DNA from 2 places in the Bacillus sp. 1NLA3E genome. Region 2 is predicted to be linked to the other one. Evidence: riboswitches for the same ligand, from Rfam matches in the RefSeq annotation. Region 2 holds a riboswitch; the other holds the start of a gene.
The links. A riboswitch is a leader RNA that binds a small molecule or an ion and turns the genes downstream of it on or off. The one in region 2 is predicted to bind cyclic di-AMP.

Region 1 (3,427 bases), 1.2 Mb from region 2:
TATTCCCAGTGTGACTATTCCATAGTTAAAAGCTAAACGTTCTCCTCGATTACTAAACATTCGTGGCATATTTTTATCCTGAGCCATTATCGATGCTAAAATCGGAAATCCATTAAAGCTGGTATTTGCCGCTAATACCAATATCGACATAGTTGCAAGCTGAATAATATAATAAAACGCACCACGCCCAAACGCATCTTCTGCAACCAAAGATAATACCGATTTTGCTCCTGTCGGGTCTGGTTGAATATTATAGACTTGTGAAAGCATAGTTACTCCACCAAATATTACAGCCAACAATACCCCTAATGTTAGCATTGTTAGTTTCGCATTCTTTTGGGAAGGATTCCGAAAGTACGGTACAGCATTAGAGATTGCTTCAACTCCTGTAACCGCTGAACACCCCGAAGAAAATGCTTTTAGCAAAATGAACCAAGTTAAACTTGCTGGTAATTCTGTAGGAATAGAAGGATGGGAAGTTGCCTGACCTGTTCCCGTTAGCCAGTCGAAAAAACCTTTCCCTACTAAGATTAACATGCAAATAATAAACAAATAGGTAGGTAAAGCAAAAACATTACCAGATTCAGATGTTCCTCTAAGATTCATCCAAACCATAAACCAAATAAAAACAAGACCAATAGGGACTACATACGGCAAAGCAGAAGGGTAAGCTGAGGTAATTGCCAGTACCCCTGCTGATATAGAAACTGCTACTGTTAATGTATAGTCAATGAGTAATGAAACACCTGCTAAACGCCCCCAAATCATTCCCAAATTTTCTTTTGCGACCATATAGGCTCCTCCGCCTTGAGGATACGCATCGATAACTTGTCTATAACTGATAATAAGAATTGTAATTAATAAAATGATTGCAATAGCAATAGGTAATGAAAAAGAGAACGCAAATGCACCAACAGTTGCAAGTTCAAGTAGAATCATTTCTGTACCATATGCTACTGAAGAAAGAGCATCTGAAGATAAAATAGGTAATGCCTTCCAAATCGGCATTTTTTCTGCTTCTGCTTCTTCTGATTTTAATGGTCGCCCAAATAATATCCTTTTAAATGTCATTAATTCTTCCCCCTGAATATAGGTTCTTTTTTTATAAATAAAAAAAACCCCAATGAATTAAGTAGAGTATTCATCTGAAATGAGATGAACATTATGTTCTAAATTGATAAGATTAATGAACTTTTTTATATCATTTTCCGATTCACTAATACCAATATGCTCAATCCAAAGGGAATTATTTGTTTTTTGAATACATGTCATTGAACAAGGAAAGTGTTTGCATGATTTTATGATATACCACCCTGCTTTTTTCCCTTTCCAATTTTCTTGATAATTTGTATTATTAGGTAATTTAATTCGTTTTTCCCAAAGTCCTTTTTCCTGTTCCTCTCGAATGACTTGATAAACATCAGCAATTTGATCTACTTGATTTACAAGGTTTTTCCATTGACCACAATTAATATAGTTAATTAAATCGTTCTTATTATCACTAAACCAGTAACCGTTTATATATCTGAAACCATTTTGTATATTCCAGACAGCACCAAACATCCTATAACGCATTGTAAATATATCCAGTTGCTTATTCACTATCCCAAAATAAGTTTGAACAGCGTTATTTTTTAAAAAAACTTTTTCCTTTAAAGCCCTAAGAGATTGGTTCAATTTTTAATCCCCCCTATTCCTTACATAATCAGTATTTCCAGAAATTAAAAAAACATGAAAATCTGTATTCTTAAGTTAGAATAATCATTAAAATCTTTATTACTGCAGTAATGAAACCAACATTTCAAAATGTATCACTTATCATAGGCTTTTTTATATTCAAAGAGTTCATTTTTTAGCTTCCTTTTTCTCCCTTTTATTTTTTGCAAACAAAAAAAGACCTCAAAATCATGAGAAGGCTTTTCTTGTAAAAAGAGCACAAAAAAAGCACCTTTCATCAGGTGGTCTTTTGACCTCCTTCGCTTTAGCCGACGAAGTTAGCTGACGGGTAGGATGGCGAAAGAGTTTCACATCCCTTCTACAAATTTGTAGAATTAACCCCAAAAAAATGGTTCCTCCGTTCCCTTTCGGGATTAGACTGTATAAGATTATTTGCTATGAGGATGATATTACTCCCAAGGGTAATAAATGTAAAAGTCCAAAATAGCTCAAAAACAACTTAATTTGGCTATAATCACGGTAAAAAACGCTTTCATTTAAATAATGCTAATTAAATCTCATTATTTTGCTGTTTTTCTTAAATTTTTAATTTGTTTTAAAAATAAATCAGAAGATTTCTCTTTGACTTGAAATGAACAGAGTTAATAAAAGGCTAACATCCTATAATTAGTAAAACCATCTCATCCCCAAATGAATAATGGAGCAGTACAAAAGTTTTCGTGTATTTATTAAAATGCAGCTTACCAGCCATCAACTGCATTCTATCATGTCAAAACTTAATATACTTATTTTTCATTTTAAATTATCAGTAATTAATGATAATATCAGTAATACTCCCATCACAGACCCCGCCAAAATGGCTATTCTTAGACCTTTCTTATTAATTGATGAGGTTTTTTTGCTTCTTGAAAGGGGTGAACGAAAATATAGAATAGCACCTAAACCAATAATAACTGCCTCCAGAATTAAACTAGCAATGGGCCATTTCCAAAGACCAAATCCTAATAAAGGAAGATTTCCAAAATCCCCTGGAAAATGGGCATTTCCGGCCGGTGTAGGATTAAATCCAGAATCCAATGACTCAATACAGTCGCGGCGATTACAATCCCTCTCATCTTCCCCCACGTTCTCCACGCCAGCCACCCCGCAATCATTACAATAAGCAACGCTAATACTAAAGAGTGGGTGTAATTAGCATGAATGAGTATTACCTTTCCTTCTCCATTTCCTATTGGTTCTATCGTTTCCACTCCAGCCACAAACAAAGGGACAGTATGAATTAATGTTTGTGAACTGTACTAAATCGCAAATGTAACTGCCCTCCCTATCAGCATGCTAAGGAATGCCCGGAGATAGCCTTCAATCGTTGTCCGGATTCCCCGAACAGTAAACTTAGGTGCTCGCTGGCAATAAAAAATATATTAAGAATTAATTAGGCTGGTCTTATCCGTTCCGTATACTTTTTGCCATTGCTCTTTAAAGACTAAAACATCATCAAGAGTAGATGGGAATGCGATAAATTTCTCGATTAAATCTGGTCCAACCGTTACTGTATGTGCTCCAGAAAGACATACATCATGTACTTGTTGAACATTTTTAAAACTGGCGGCTAATATTTCAGTTGGTAACTGATAGGCCGAAAATAATTCTGCGATTTCCGTAACCACCTTAACACCGTTTTCAGTTAAATTATCTATTCGGTTCACATATGGTGATACATATTTTGCACCTGCCAGTGACGCGATCAGTG
Region 2 (3,427 bases):
GATATTTCCATTAATCGGAACGGCGGCTTCTCCTGCTTTAAGCCGCAATTGCTCACCAACTGAATCATAATGTTTAGATATCCGATGGAATCCATAAACAATAACCGGTAAAAAGATTAGCACTGACCAAACCTGACCGAATTTTGTGATAAAGAATATCATCATAACGGTGAAACTAATTAAGGCTCCAACCAAATTGATAATAAATTTATAAACCCACCCTTTTGGTTTTTCACGAAACCACTTTATAATCATTCCTGTTTGCGACAACGTAAAGGGAATAAAAACCCCCACTGCATAAAGTGGGATAAGCTGATCTGTTTGTCCTTTAAAAGCAATAATTAAAACAATTGAACCAATTGCTAACGTCAAGATTCCATTTGAATAACCTAAACGGTCTCCTCGGATTGTAAACATTCTCGGAATATATTTATCCTTAGCTAAATTATAGGCAAGTAAAGGGAAGGCTGAGTAACCAGTATTTGCTGCTAAAACAAGAATAAGCGCAGTTGAACCCTGGACAAAATAATACATTCCGTTTCTTCCAAATATTTGCGCAGCTATTTGAGATACGACCGTTTCTTTACCAGATGGTGAAATCCCATAGTAAAAGGCTAAATACGTAATTCCTGTGAATAAAACTGCAAGCAGAGATCCCATTAATATTAACGTTTTCGCAGCATTATTAGGTGCAGGATCTTTAAAGTTAGGAATAGCATTAGAAATGGCTTCTACACCAGTTAAGGCAGAACAACCTGAGGCAAAAGCTCTTAATAATAAAAATAAGGTAATCCCTGCAACAGGTGTCCCAATTTCCGGGTGTAGTTCCGGAGACACATCTCCAGTTACAATATGGTATATTCCCAAACCAATCATAAATACCATAGCAAACACAAACAGGTAAACTGGATAAGCTAAAACTGTGGCAGATTCCGTGACTCCTCTAAGATTTAAAATCGTAATTAAGATAACCAAAATAATTGCAATTAAAACCGTATGTTCGTGTAACCGAGGAAAAGCAGATGTAATCGCATCTGTTCCAGCTGAAACACTAACTGCAACGGTTAAGATGTAATCAACCAATAGAGACCCGCCCGCTACAAGCCCTGCGTTAACCCCAATATTTTCCTTAGAAACGACATATGCTCCTCCACCATGTGGATAGGAAAAAATTATTTGCCGGTACGATAATATAAGTGCAGTTAATAGGAATAATACGCCTACTGCAATAGGCAAGGAGTACCAAAATGCCAGTGTACTCACCGTGACCAACACGAGTAAGATTTGCTCTGTCCCATATGCAACCGAGGACAATGCATCAGAAGAAAGTATAGCTAAAGCTTTTAGCTTGTTAAGTTTTTGCTCACCAAGCTCGGCCGATTTTAATGGCCGACCGATTAAAAACCTTTTAACCGAAGTAAACATGTTTCCACCACCATCATCTTGTTGAAAGTTAGGTTACCCAAAAAGGTAATAAGTTATCTAAACAAAAAAAGTCCACAGAGCATGAAAAATACCCCTGTGGACATATTAACGATGTCGCATCAGTGTCATCTTCCTCTCCCATAACGCTTACGAGGTTAGCTGTCGGATTCGGACCATAGAATAGCCCTACCTCTTAATATGAAAAGCAAAAGCGTCTCCTTCAACCCATTGAGGGCTTGCCGCTACAGCTAGACATAAAAAAAGGATTCACCCCGAGTGAACAACTTTTTGCTCACAATCTGGTTTCCCCGTTCCTTTTGGATTAAGCGAATTAGAAATATGAAACTGTTGATTATCATACTACCCTATCCTGTAATTTGTAAAGCATGGATTTCCAAAACTTTCTTCTACTCTCCTAAAAATTTTTTTAAGCAAAAGAAAAAAGCTGCAAATAAATCACAGCTTAGATTTCTACTTTTGAGTTTAACGGTAAATCAAGTCTCAAAAGGTCTTCAAAGGTTTCTCTTTTTACCACAAGGGTTGCTTCACCATTTTCAACAAAAACTACTGGAGGACGCGGAATTCGATTGTAGTTATTTGCCATTGAATATCCGTAAGCACCCGTGCATGACACTGCTAATATTTCTTGATCTTCTGCTTTAGGCAAAGGAAGATCCCAGATAAGCATGTCACCTGATTCACAGCATTTCCCAGCAATTGACACAGTTTCTTCTATATTAGCTAATGGACGATTGGCCAATACGGCCTCATATTTTGCTTGATAAAGAGCTGGGCGAATATTATCACTCATTCCTCCATCAACAGCTAAATAATTTCTGACATTTGGGACTTCTTTACGCGAACCAACCTTATAAAGGGTCGTTCCTGCATCCCCTACTAAAGATCTTCCTGGTTCAATCCAAATCTCAGGCATGTTCATTTCTAATTGTTTTGCCTGTATCTTTACCTCAGCAATGATTTCCTCTACATAATGGTGCGGTTGCATCGGTTCATCTTCATTTGTATAACGAATTCCGAAACCGCCGCCCAAATTTAATACTTTTGAACTAAAATTAAACTTGTGTTTCCAATCAGCTAACTTTTCAAAAATTTTCTTTGCCGCTAACAAGAAACCTGTTGTTTCAAAAATTTGGGAACCGATATGACAATGAACCCCAAGCAAGTCCAGCCATTCCGATTTAATTGCGATGGTCACTGCCTTTTCAGCTTGGCCGTTTTGCAAATCGAATCCAAATTTTGAATCTTCCTGTCCAGTTAAAATATAATCATGTGTATGCGCTTCAATTCCAGGTGTTACTCGTAACAAAATTTTTGTTTTAATTTTCTTGTCCGCACAAATTTGGTTTAAAAGCTCCAATTCATAGAAATTATCAACCACAATACAGCCAATTTTCGCTTTAATCGCCATATCTAATTCTTCTCTACTTTTATTATTTCCATGAAAGTGGATTTTCTCTACTGGAAATTCAGCATGAAGTGCCGTATATAATTCTCCTCCTGACACGACATCAAGGGATAATCCTTCTTCATTAGCTAATTGAAGCATTGCAATAGTAGAAAAAGCTTTACTGGCATAAGCAACCTGCGCGGGTACCCCTAGTCGATCAAAGGTTTTTTTAAATCCTCGAGCTCGATCCCGAATTAAGGCCACATCATAAACATATAGTGGTGTCCCAAACTGTTCAGCTAAGTCGATTGTATCTAAACCACCAATTTCTAGGTGCCCCTTGTCATTTACTTTTGTTGTTCCATGAAAATACATTCTTTTCCCCTCCGTTAAAGCACTTCAAATATAATAAAATAGACAGTTTCTACGAGAGATACTGTCTATTTGTCTCTTTTATCCAAAGGCTGTGTTAAATTAGAATGTTGATTTCCGCAGGGCGGGCGCTGAGCCTCCTCGGCGTTATACGCCTGCGGGGTCTCACCTGTCCCGCTGCTCCCGCAGGAGTCGAGCACCTTCCGCTCCAATCAACATTGT

Region 1: it holds a riboswitch for cyclic di-AMP, as region 2 does, so the genes downstream of both, B1NLA3E_RS10190 (hypothetical protein) here and B1NLA3E_RS15700 (APC family permease) in region 2, are expected to answer to the same signal.

The regions. Positions count from the first base shown of each region.
Region 1 is NC_021171.1:2,121,362-2,124,788, reverse strand. Features, by position in the region: gene B1NLA3E_RS10195 (APC family permease) at 1-1,071, opposite strand, end outside; gene B1NLA3E_RS10190 (hypothetical protein) at 1,129-1,677, opposite strand; cyclic di-AMP (ydaO/yuaA leader) riboswitch at 1,969-2,107, opposite strand; gene B1NLA3E_RS25890 (hypothetical protein) at 2,679-2,831, opposite strand; gene B1NLA3E_RS10180 (transaldolase family protein) at 3,099-3,427, opposite strand, start outside.
Region 2 is NC_021171.1:3,286,431-3,289,857, forward strand. Features, by position in the region: gene B1NLA3E_RS15700 (APC family permease) at 1-1,425, opposite strand, end outside; cyclic di-AMP (ydaO/yuaA leader) riboswitch at 1,554-1,764, opposite strand; gene lysA (diaminopimelate decarboxylase) at 1,889-3,208, opposite strand.